DNA from 2 places in the Isoptericola sp. NPDC056578 genome. Region 2 is predicted to be linked to the other one. Evidence: riboswitches for the same ligand, from Rfam matches in the RefSeq annotation. Region 2 holds a riboswitch; the other holds the start of a gene.
The links. A riboswitch is a leader RNA that binds a small molecule or an ion and turns the genes downstream of it on or off. The one in region 2 is predicted to bind FMN.
Positions count from the first base shown of each region.

Region 1: linked by a shared signal. The riboswitch ahead of pnuC (nicotinamide riboside transporter PnuC) and the one ahead of ribD (bifunctional diaminohydroxyphosphoribosylaminopyrimidine deaminase/5-amino-6-(5-phosphoribosylamino)uracil reductase RibD) in region 2 are both predicted to bind FMN.

Region 1 covers NZ_JBHTVC010000052.1:3,282-8,711, reverse strand. The annotation lists gene ACFQ80_RS17420 (class I SAM-dependent methyltransferase) at 1-964, shown strand, start outside; gene ACFQ80_RS17415 (TetR family transcriptional regulator) at 975-1,799, shown strand; gene ACFQ80_RS17410 (hypothetical protein) at 1,889-2,449, shown strand; FMN riboswitch at 2,545-2,688, shown strand; gene pnuC (nicotinamide riboside transporter PnuC) at 2,814-3,533, shown strand; gene ACFQ80_RS17400 (hypothetical protein) at 3,546-4,016, opposite strand; gene ACFQ80_RS17395 (extracellular solute-binding protein) at 4,317-5,430, opposite strand, start outside.
Region 2 covers NZ_JBHTVC010000004.1:34,326-39,755, reverse strand. The annotation lists gene ribH (6,7-dimethyl-8-ribityllumazine synthase) at 1-201, opposite strand, end outside; gene ACFQ80_RS02685 (bifunctional 3,4-dihydroxy-2-butanone-4-phosphate synthase/GTP cyclohydrolase II) at 198-1,526, opposite strand; gene ACFQ80_RS02680 (riboflavin synthase) at 1,523-2,164, opposite strand; gene ribD (bifunctional diaminohydroxyphosphoribosylaminopyrimidine deaminase/5-amino-6-(5-phosphoribosylamino)uracil reductase RibD) at 2,168-3,235, opposite strand; FMN riboswitch at 3,375-3,504, opposite strand; gene ACFQ80_RS02670 (hypothetical protein) at 3,624-4,667, opposite strand; gene der (ribosome biogenesis GTPase Der) at 4,675-5,430, opposite strand, start outside.

The DNA.
Region 1 (5,430 bases), on a different contig from region 2:
CGCCCGCGAGTGGCTGGAGCAGCAGGCGGCCACGGGGATCCTCGTGGCCCATGAGCCCGCCGGGTCGTCCGACGGGACCCGGTCCGCGGACCGCACCTTCGAGCTCCCCGAGGCGCACGCCGAGGTGCTGGCCGACCCCGAGTCGCTGTCCTACCTCGCGCCGCTGGCGCGGTTCGTCGGCGCCGTGGGGCCCCAGCTCCCGCACCTGCTGCGGTCGTACCGCACCGGCGGCGGGGTGTCGTGGGACCAGCTCGGGGACGACGCCCGGCGCGCGCAGGCCGACGTCAACCGCCCCTGGTTCGAGCACCGCCTCGCCTCCGCCCTGACGGCCGTCGAGCCGGTGCGCGAGGTGCTGAGCCGTCCCGGGGCCCGTGTCGTCGACGTGGGGTGCGGGTTCGGCTGGTCGACGCTCGCGCTCGCGCGCGCGTTCCCGACGGCGGAGCTGCACGGGGTGGACCTCGACCGGCCGTCCGTGGAGGCGGCCCGGGTCGCCGCGGCCCAGCGCGGGCTCGAGGAACGCGTCACCTTCCACCTGTCCGACGCCGCGGAGCTGCGCACCGCCGAGCCGTTCGACGCGGCGTTCGCCTTCGAGTGCCTGCACGACATGCCGCGACCGGTCGCCGTGCTGGAGGCGGTCCGGGAGTCGGTGCGGCCCGACGGCGTCGTCGTGGTGATGGACGAGGCGGTCGCCGAGGAGTTCCGGGCGCCGGCCGACGACGTCGACCGGATCATGTACGGCTACAGCCTGTTCGTGTGCCTGCCGGACAGCCTGTCGTCGTGGCCCTCCGCCGCGACGGGCACCGTCATGCGGCCCGCCACGCTCCGCCGGTACGCCCTCGAGGCGGGCTTCGCCGGCGTCGAGGTGCTGCCCGTCGACGACTTCGGCTTCTTCCGGTTCTACCGCCTGCTGCTGGACGGGCAGGACGGGCGGACGTCGTCGGGTGGGAACGGGTCCCCGGAGTAATCTCCCTGGCATGACCGCCGTCCGGACGCACACCCACGCCCAGGCCGTCGACGCCGCGATCGACCTCTTCTCCCGGCAGGGCTACGAGCAGACCACCGTCGAGGAGATCGCCGACGCCGCCCGCGTCAGCCGCGCGACGTTCTTCCGCCGCTTCCGTTCCAAGGAGGACGTGGTCTTCGCCGACCACGAGCTGCTCCTGGAGGAGGTCGTGGTCATGCTCGCGGAGACCCGCCCCGAGGCGAGGGCGAGCGAGGAGTCCGGCCGCGCGCCCGAGCGGGCGTGGGACCCGACCACCGACCCGTACCTCGAGGTCTGCCGGGCCGCCCGGCTCGTCTTCGACCACCACGTGGGCCAGCGCGAGACGTCGATCGCCCGGCACCAGCTGCTGCAGCAGGTGCCGGCGCTGCGCGACCGCGAGCTGGTCACGACGCACCGCTACGAGCGCGCCTTCACCGCCTACCTGCGCGACACCCTGCCGCCGGACCGGTCCACCACCACGATGTCGATCGCGTTCGCGGCGTCCGTCGTCGCGGTGCACAACGCGATCCTGCGCCGCTGGCTGCGCAACCCCCACCTCGACCTGCGTCCCGAGCTGGAGGAGGCGTTCGCCGATCTCCGACGCGCCGCCGGCGCCCCGTTCCCGCACGGCGACGGCGAGCCGGCGGCCGACGCGCCGGCGGTCGACGCCGCCACCGACACCGACGCCGTCGACAGCCCGGGCGAGGCACGGACGGTCGCGACGGGCGGCGACGGGCGGCGCGTCGTGGTCACGGTGCTGGAGCCCGGGGCCGGGCCGGACGACGTCGCACGCGCCGTCCGCGACGCGCTGGCCTGAGCCGCCCCGGGCACCTCTTGCCGGGACCGCCCCGCACCGCTACCTTCCAGACACCCGGCACCCGGGGCGACGAGACCCTGGGGGCACCGATGGCGGCACGAGCACCACGGCACGTCACCGCGGTGGCCTTCGCCCTCCTCGCCACCCTCCTGGCGACGGCCCTCGGCGGCTGCTCGGGAACCCCTCGGGTGAGCACCCCGGGGGGCGACGACGACGGGATCCTCGCCGAGATCGGCGTCTCCGACGTCGACGACGGCGAGGTCCACACGATCATGGTCGCGGAGGTCTGCCTGCGGGACAGCAGCGGCGGCACGGTGACCGCCGTCGTCCCGGACCCCGGCTCCGGCCTGGAGGTGCGGCGGTTCACGGTCGGGCAGCCGGCCGACCCGTCGAACGGCGTGGGTGGTGCGGAGGGCACGCTGGACGAGAACGGCCTCGGCGCGATCGCGCACGACGTCCTGGCCGTCTGCGACGAGGACCCTCCCGACCAGGTCCACGTCGAGGTGACCCGCACCTCCCCCGCGGCGTACTCGGCACAGCTCACCCTCGATTTCGTGGCGGACGGACAGCGGGGCGAGCTCACGAACCACGTCTCCCTCACCATGTGCGCCCCGGACGCCACGGAGCCCCGCTGCGCGTCCGACGGCTGACGGTCCGCGGCCACGGCCGCGGCGGGGAATGCCGCTGTGGCATCCTGAGTTGTGCAGGACGCCGCCGGGACCTCCGGTGGTGGAAAGACACGCACGTACGTGCTCCGGGGTCGGTGAAATTCCGAGCCGGCGGTGACAGCCCGCGACCCGGCCTCCACCCGCAGACGCGGGGAGAGGCCGGCTGACCTGGTGTGATTCCAGGGCCGACGGTCAAAGTCCGGATGGGAGGAAGCACGTGCGGCACGCGCCCGACAGGGTGGGTGCCGCCGGGCGTCGTGTCGTCGACGACGGCCCCACGGGGCCCGACGCGGCGAGCGCCGACCCTCACCCCCGGACGCCGCACCTCGGACCGGGAGAGTGAACGATGGACGTGATCGACACGTTCTTCAACGCCACGCTGACCATCGGTGACCAGCACATGTCGTGGCGCGAGATCGTCGGCAACGGCTTCGGCCTCGCCTCCGCCCTCGGCGGCATGCGGCGCAAGGTGTGGGCGTGGCCCGTCGGCATCGTCGGCAACCTCGTCCTGTTCACCGTTTTCATGGGCTCGTGGTTCGGTGACTCGAGCCGCGCGGACATGCTCGGCCAGGCCGGCCGGCAGGTGATGTTCCTCATCGTCTCGATCTACGGCTGGGTGCAGTGGCGCCGGACCGAGCGCGCCGCCCTGGACGTGCGCGCCGACGGCAGGATCCCCGCCGACGGAGGTGCCGCGGTGCACCCGCACTGGGCCTCCTGGCGGGAACGCGTCGGGATCGTCGTCGTCATGGTGGGCGGCACCCTGCTGCTCACCCCGTTGTTCCGCGCCCTCGGCTCGTACGAGCCCGTGTGGTCGGACGCGTGGATCTTCATGGGCTCCCTCATCGCCACGTACGGCATGGCCAAGGGCTGGGTCGAGTTCTGGCTGGTGTGGGTCGCGGTCGACGTCGTGGGCGTACCCCTGCTCTGGTCGGCCGGGTACTACGCCACGGCGCTGATGTACGTGTTCTACGGCGTCTTCACCCTGACCGGGTTCTTCGTCTGGTGGCGCGTGCACCGGCGCGAGCAGGCCGAGACGGGGACGACGACGCCCGCCGTCGCACCCTGACGGCACCGCCCGTCAGTCGTCGATGTCGAGCTCGGTGCCCGGCGCTGCGGCGCGGGCACCGAGACGCGCGTCGTCGAGGACGGTGGCCACCAGCTCGGCGGAGCCGCCAAGCGCCGCCTCGCGCGTGTACTCCGGGATGCCGACGAACCACGACCGGTCCTCGGGCCACACGACCGACGGCAGGGCGTCGTGCCGTCGCAGGGCGAGCGCCGACCCGAGCGGCCCGGTCCACAGGAAGCGGGAGCGGTGCGGGTAGTCGAGCGAGGCGGCGGCCGGACCCTCCACACGCATCGCGGCGAGCTCCGCCGCGGCCTCGGCCTGCGCCCGACGCAGCTCGTCCCGCCCGGCGCGCGCCTGTCGACCCCACTGCCACCAGCGCGGACGCTCGTCCGACACGTAGAGCGCCGCCATCCCCGGCGCCGTGGCGGGGTCGTCGCCGTGGTCGTAGAGGAAGCCCCAGCCCTCCCACAGACCGACGTGCACCGCCTGGCCCCCGGTCCCCGCGGCCCGAGCACCTCCAGCAGCGTGGCGAGGCGATCGTAGGCGCCCTCCGGCACGACGTCGCGCTCCTCCGGCTCGTCGTCGTCCAGGGGGAACGGCACGACGGCGTACGCGTCGTAGACCGGTGGGACGATCGCGTCGACGGTCGGGCCGAACTCGCCGAGGAGCGGCAGGATCCACTCCCCCGCGCTCGGGTCGTCGTCCCAGCGGGCGCGCGCGAGGGCCAGGTCGTCGGTCATCCCTGGACCCTACGCACCCGGGTGCGCCGTGAGCCCTGACCGCTCAGAGGGTGTCGTTCATGGCGTCGACGAACCCTTCGGGGTCCAGCTCGCCGGTGAACACCTGGTGGAGGTGGTCGAGCAGCGCCGCCGCCTGGTCGGACGGGACGGCCTGGTCCCAGGAGAGCTGGAAGTGCGGGGCCGAGTCGACCATCTCGTACACCGCTCGCAGGTACTCCGCGCTGTCGCCGTCCGTGAGCCGCTCGTCGATCCCCCGCACGGGAGGCACGGTGCGGACCGTGAGGAACGTGTCGACCGCCCGCTCGGAGTAGGTCTCCGCGTTGAGGAAGTCGATCGCCGCCTGCTGGTCGGCGGGCGACGCGGAGGCGGACACGGACCAGAAGTTCGCGGGGTTGCCGACGACGTTGTCCGGGTCGCCGACGCCGCCCTCCACGGTGGGGAACGCGCCGAAGCCGATGCCGCCCGCGGCGACGAGCTCGGGCATGGAGGTGACGAGGTCCGGATAGATCCACGCCCCCTGCAGCAGGAACGCCGCGCTCCCGGACACGAGCATCCCGACGTCGCCGCTCGAGTCCGCCGTGACCTCCGTGAAGTCGTCGCCGAACGCGCCCGCGTCGACGAGCGCGCGGATCTTGCGGAGCGCCTCGACGAGGGCGGGGTCGGACCAGGCGTCCGGCTCGCCCGCGACGACGCGCTGGAAGACCTCGGGCCCGCCGATCCGGTCGGTGAGGTACTGCAGGTACATCAGCTCGGGCCAGCGGCTCCCGCCCGCCAGCGCGACGGGCCGCACGCCCGCCTTCCGGAGCACGGGCACGGCGTCGAGCAGGTCGTCGAACGTCTCCGGCGGCTCGATCCCGGCCTGGGTCAGCACGTCCGCGTTGTGGTAGAGCAGCACCGGCTGGGTCTGGTTGGCGGGGACGGCGTAGGTGCGCCCGTCCACGGTGCCGTTCTTCGCGACGGAGGGCAGCGCCTTGTCGAGCGCGGGGTCCACCCGGCCGGTGAGGTCGAGGACGTCCCCGTCGGCCACGTAGCCCGCGAGGTCGCTCCCGGCCCAGCCGTAGACGAGCGTCGGCGCCGCGTCCGCATCGATGGCCGCGCGGATCTCGTCCTTGTAGACGTCGTTCTCGAGCCAGCCCACCTCGAACGGCCGGTCGGGG
Region 2 (5,430 bases):
CGCCTGGGCGGCGACGGGCAGCTCGAACGAACCGGGCACGCGCACGACCCGGGGGTCGCCGACCCCGTGGTCGGCGCACGCGCGCAGCGCGCCGTCGAGCAGCCCGTCCATGACCACCTGGTGCCAGCTCGCCGCGACGACGGCGACGCGCAGGTCGGAGCAGTCGACGGGCGCCGCGGTCGGGGCGCCGGCGCCGCTCATCGGGCGGCTCCGGCGGCCGTCGGGGCGGGCCGGGTCGCGGGGAGAGTCGAAGGGAGAGTCGGGGCGTCGTGCATCGTTCCTCCGGTGTCGTGCGGGACGTCGGTCAGGTGGGGCAGGTCGTGCCCCATGCGGTCGCGCTTGGTGCGCAGGTAGCCGAGCGTGCGCGGGTGGGCGGGCAGGGTGAGGGGCAGCCGCTCGACGACGTCCGCTCCCCCGGCGACGAGGCCGTCGACCTTGGCGGGGTTGTTGGTCAGCAGGCGCACGGCCGGCACGCCCAGGTCCTTCAGCACGTGCGCGGCGGCGGTGTAGTCGCGGGCGTCGGCGGGCAGCCCCTGGTCGAGGTTGGCGTCGACGGTGTCGCGCCCGACGTCCTGCAGGGCGTAGGCGGCGAGCTTGGCGGCCAGCCCGATCCCCCGCCCCTCGTGCCCGCGCAGGTAGACGACGACACCTCGGCCGGCCTCGGCGATCCGCCGCAGCGACTCGTCGAGCTGCGGCCCGCAGTCGCACCGCAGGCTGCCGAACGCGTCCCCCGTGAGGCACTCGGAGTGCACCCTCGTCAGCGCGGGGCCGTGCCCGGGGGCGGCCAGGGCGTCCAGGGCCCCTGCCACCAGCGCGACGTGCTCGTCGCCCGAGCGGGTGTCCCGGTAGGCCACGGCGGTGAGGTCGCCGTGCCGGGTGGGCAGGGTCGTGACGGCGACGCGCTCGACGAGCAGCTCGGTCGCCCGCCGGTAGGCGACGAGGTCGGCCACGCTGATCAGCGCGAGCCCGTGCTCGGCCGCGAACTCCCGCAGCGCGGGCAGCCGCATCATCGTGCCATCGTCGTGCACCAGCTCGGCGAGCACGCCGGCCTCGCCCCGCCCGGCGAGGCGCGCCAGGTCGACGGCCGCCTCGGTGTGCCCGCGCCGCTCCAGGACGCCGCCGGGACGGGCCCGGAGCGGCAGCACGTGCCCGGGCCTCGTGAGGTCCGCGGGCCCGGTCGCCGGGTCGGCGAGCAGGCGCGCGGTGCGGGCCCGGTCGGCGCCGGAGATCCCGGTCGAGACGCCCGTGGCGGCGTCGACCGTCACCGTGTAGGCCGTGCGGTAGGCGTCCTGGTTCGCCTCGACCATGAGGGGCAGGCCGAGCCGGTCCAGCTGGTGGCCCGCCACGCCCACGCACACGAGGCCGCTGGTGTGCCGCACCAGGAACCCCATGAGCTCGGGCGTCGCGGCGTCCGCGGCCAGGATGAGGTCGCCCTCGTTCTCGCGGTCGGCGTCGTCCGCGACGACGACGGGGCGCCCGGCCGCGACGTCCGCGATCGCCCGCTCGACCCGCCCGACGGCGCTCACCGCGCCGCTCCTGCCGCAGCCGCGAGGCCGTGCGCGGTGCCGGACGCCAGGTGCCGCTCGACGTACTTGCTCAGCACGTCGACCTCGAGGTTGACCGGCTCCCCCACGGCGCGGGCGCCGAGCGTCGTGCGCGCCCGCGTCTCGGGGATGAGGCTCACGGTGAACGCGTCGTCCCGCGCGTCCACCACGGTGAGGCTCACACCGTCGACGGCGATCGAGCCCTGCGCCACGACGTACCGCGCCAGCTCCGGGGGCAGCGCGATCTCGACGACCTCCCACTGCGTGCCCGGCGTGCGCGCGAGCACCGTGCCGACGCCGTCGACGTGCCCCTGCACGACGTGCCCGCCGAACCGCCCGTCGGCCGCGAGCGCCCGCTCGAGGTTGACCGGGTCTCCGGCACGCCGCCCGCCGAGGCTCGTGCGGGCCAGGGTCTCCGCCATGAGGTCGGCCGTCCAGGTGGCACGACCGTCGTGCTCCCCCGTCTCCGCGACGGTCAGGCAGCAGCCGTCGACGGCGATCGAGTCGCCGAGCCGGACGCCGTCGAGCACCCTCTCGGCCGCGACGGTGAGACGGGCGCCGTCCGCGTGCTCGCGCACGGCCACGACGGCGCCGAGCTCCTCCACGATTCCGGTGAACATGGCTCAGTGCTCCTTCCGCGGCCGCAGGGCCAGCCGCACGGTGGGGATGTCGGTGGGGTCGTCCGGGTCCCGGGGCAGGACGGCGACGTCGAGGAGGTCGAGGCGCGCGGCGTCCGCGATGGTCCCGATGCCGAGGTCGGCGACGGCGGAGGCGCCGACGCCGAGCAGCACGGGGGCGACGTAGGCGACGACGTCGTCGACGAGACCGGCGCGCCAGAAGGCGGCGGCGAGGGCGGGACCGCCCTCGAGCAGCACGTGCCGGTGCTCGCGGTACCAGAGCAGGTCCAGCACCTCGTGCGGGTCGTGGGTGCGCAGGTGCATCACCGCCTCCCCGGCGGCCGCGGCCCGCGCGAGCCGGGACGACGCGGGCAGGTCCCGCAGCCCGACGACGACCCGGTCCGGCTGCTGCCCCGTCAGCGGGACGTGCCGCACGGTGAGGTCGGGGTCGTCGGTGAGCGCGGTGCCGGTGCCGACGACGACGGCGTCGACCCCGGCCCGCAGCCGGTGCACGTCGCGCCGCGCGGCCCGCCCGGTGATCCAGCGCGAGGTTCCGTCGGCGGCCGCGGAACGTCCGTCGAGCGTGCTCGCGACCTTCCAGGTGACGACGGGACGGCCGAGCTCCAGCGCGCGCGTCCAGGTGGCGTTGAGGGCGCGGGCCTCGTCCGCCAGGACGCCGCCGACCACCTCCACGCCTGCGGCACGCAGGCGCGCGGCACCCCCCGACGCCGCCGGGTTGGGGTCGTGCTGGGCGTGCACGACCCGTGCGACCCCCGCCTCCAGGAGCGCGTCCACGCACGGCCCGGTGCGCCCGTGGTGGTTGCAGGGCTCGAGCGTGACGACGGCGGTGGCCCCGCGCGCGGCGCCCGGGCCGCGGGACTCGGTCGCGCGGCGCAGCGCCTCGACCTCGGCGTGGGGCGTGCCCGCGCCACGGTGGAGACCCTCCGCGATCGTCGCGCCGTCGGCGTCGAGGAGCACGCACCCGACGCGCGGGTTGGGTCCTCGGGCCGGCACCTGCCCGGCCAGCTCCAGCGCGCGCTGCATCGCGGCGCGCTCCGCCGTCGTGGCACTCATGCGTCCTGCCCCTGTCGTCCGGTCGCGGACCCCGGGGCAGGAAGGCGGGGTCGGGACGTGCTCGCACCTCCGGTCCCGGACGTCGTCACGACGGACGGCGCCGGCCACGAGGGCCGGGGACGGACCGGACGGGGAGCCGTCGCGTGCGCTTCCCATCCGGACTTTGACCGTCGGTCCAGGAGTTCCACCTGGTCAACCGGTCACAGGCTGTGACCGGGTCGCGGACTTTCACCGCCGGCTCGGAATTTCACCGACCCCAGAGCACGCGAGCTTTTCGCTCGTCACCGCCGACCGTGCCATGCTCCGCGACCACCTGGCAAGCCCGAGTGGCGGACGTCTCACGGGCCGGCCGTCGCTCCGTCGGTCCCGTGCGTCCGCGCGACGGCGCTCAGCGCGCCCGCGGCCGGACGGAGCGTCGCTCGTCGTCCCGCCCCAGGGCGACCCCGAGGGCGACGAGCACGACGAGGTCGACCGCCAGCCCCGCCACGGCCACCCACTGCACCGTGCGGAACGCGAGGAGCTGGGTGACCAGCAGGCTGACGAGGACGCCCCGGCGCACCCACACCGCGCCCGCGCGATGGTCGCGCGGGCCGACGACGAGCGCCCGCACGACGCACGCCACCGTCACGGCGACGGCCGCGAGGATGCCGACGCCGACCCAGGTCGGGACCGCGACGCCGCCGAGCAGCACCCGCAGCGCCACCACGACCGACCCCGCGCTGGTGCCGAGCACCGCCACCGTCACGACCGCGGCCGCCCAGCGGTGCTCCATCGCGTCGGCGAACCACGCCGACACCCGGACGACCAGCGCCCGCACGGGGTCCGGCACGGCGACCGCGTCCGCGGGCACGGCCTCGACGAGCGCGGCCACCTCGTCGGCGGCGGGCTCGCCGCGGCCCCGCTCCACGAGCGCCCGCGCCTCCTCGCGCTCCGCGTCGGTGAAGCCGCCCGCCACCCCGGCCACGGCACGGTCGGTCGCCACCGCGAGGTACTCGGCCGGGTGGTGCGACCGCCTCCCGTGCAGCGCCTCCACGAGCAGCACGAGCACGACGACGACCGCGTAGATGAGCGCCGCCGTCGGCTCGTAGAAGTAGTCGTTGTCCGAGGTGACGAACTTGCCGATCTCGTCGACGAACAGCCCGAAGCCGACGCCGCCCAGCACCGCGCCGAGCGACCGCGGCGCCGGCCCCACCCAGGAGAGCAGCACCACCACCGCGAGCGCCATGCCGAGACCGCCCCAGAGCACGTGCGCCACGTGCAGACCGCCGCCGCCCACCTGCGGGTAGCCGGAAGCAGCGAGGAGGAACCGGGTCACGAGCACCGTCGCCACCGCAACCACCAGGAACGTCACCAGGTGGCGCACCGCGGACGTGTCGCGCGCCACGCCCAGGCGCAGCAGGCGACCCCGGCGGGCCAGCGGGGCAGCGCTCATCGGCAGCTCATCGGCGCCGCTTCTCCCGCACGCGGACGCTGATCTCGATGGGCGACCCCTCGAACCCGAAGGTCTCGCGCAGGCGGCGCTCGATGAACCGGCGGTAGCCCGCCTCGAGGAACCCGGTCGCGAAGATGACGAACCGCGGCGGGCGGGTCGAGGCCTGCGTGCCGAACAGGATGCGCGGCTGCTTGCCGCCCCGCAGCGGGTGGGGGTGGGCGGCCACCAGCTCGCCGAGGAAGGCGTTGAGGCGGCCGGTGGGGATGCGGGTGTCCCACGACTCGAGCGACGTCTCGAGCGCGCGCGTCAGCTTGTCGGTGTGCCAGCCCGTGCGGGCGGAGACGTTGACGCGCGGCGCCCACTGCACCTGCACCAGGTCCCGCTCGATCTCGCGCTCGAGGTACGGGCGACGGTCGTCGTCCATGAGGTCCCACTTGTTGTACGCGATGACGAGCGCCCGGCCGGCGTCGACGGCCTGGGAGATGACGCGCGTGTCCTGCTCGGTCATCGGCTCCGAGGCGTCGACGAGCACGACGGCGACCTCGGCCTTCTCGATCGCCGCCTGCGTGCGCAGCGACGCGTAGAAGTCGGCGCCGCGCGTCTGGTGCACGCGGCGGCGGATGCCGGCCGTGTCGACGAACCAGTACGGCACGCCCTTGATCTCCACGAGCTCGTCGACCGGGTCGCGCGTGGTGCCCGCGGTCTCGTCGACGACGACGCGCTCGGCCCCGGCGATCTTGTTCAGCAGCGAGGACTTGCCGAC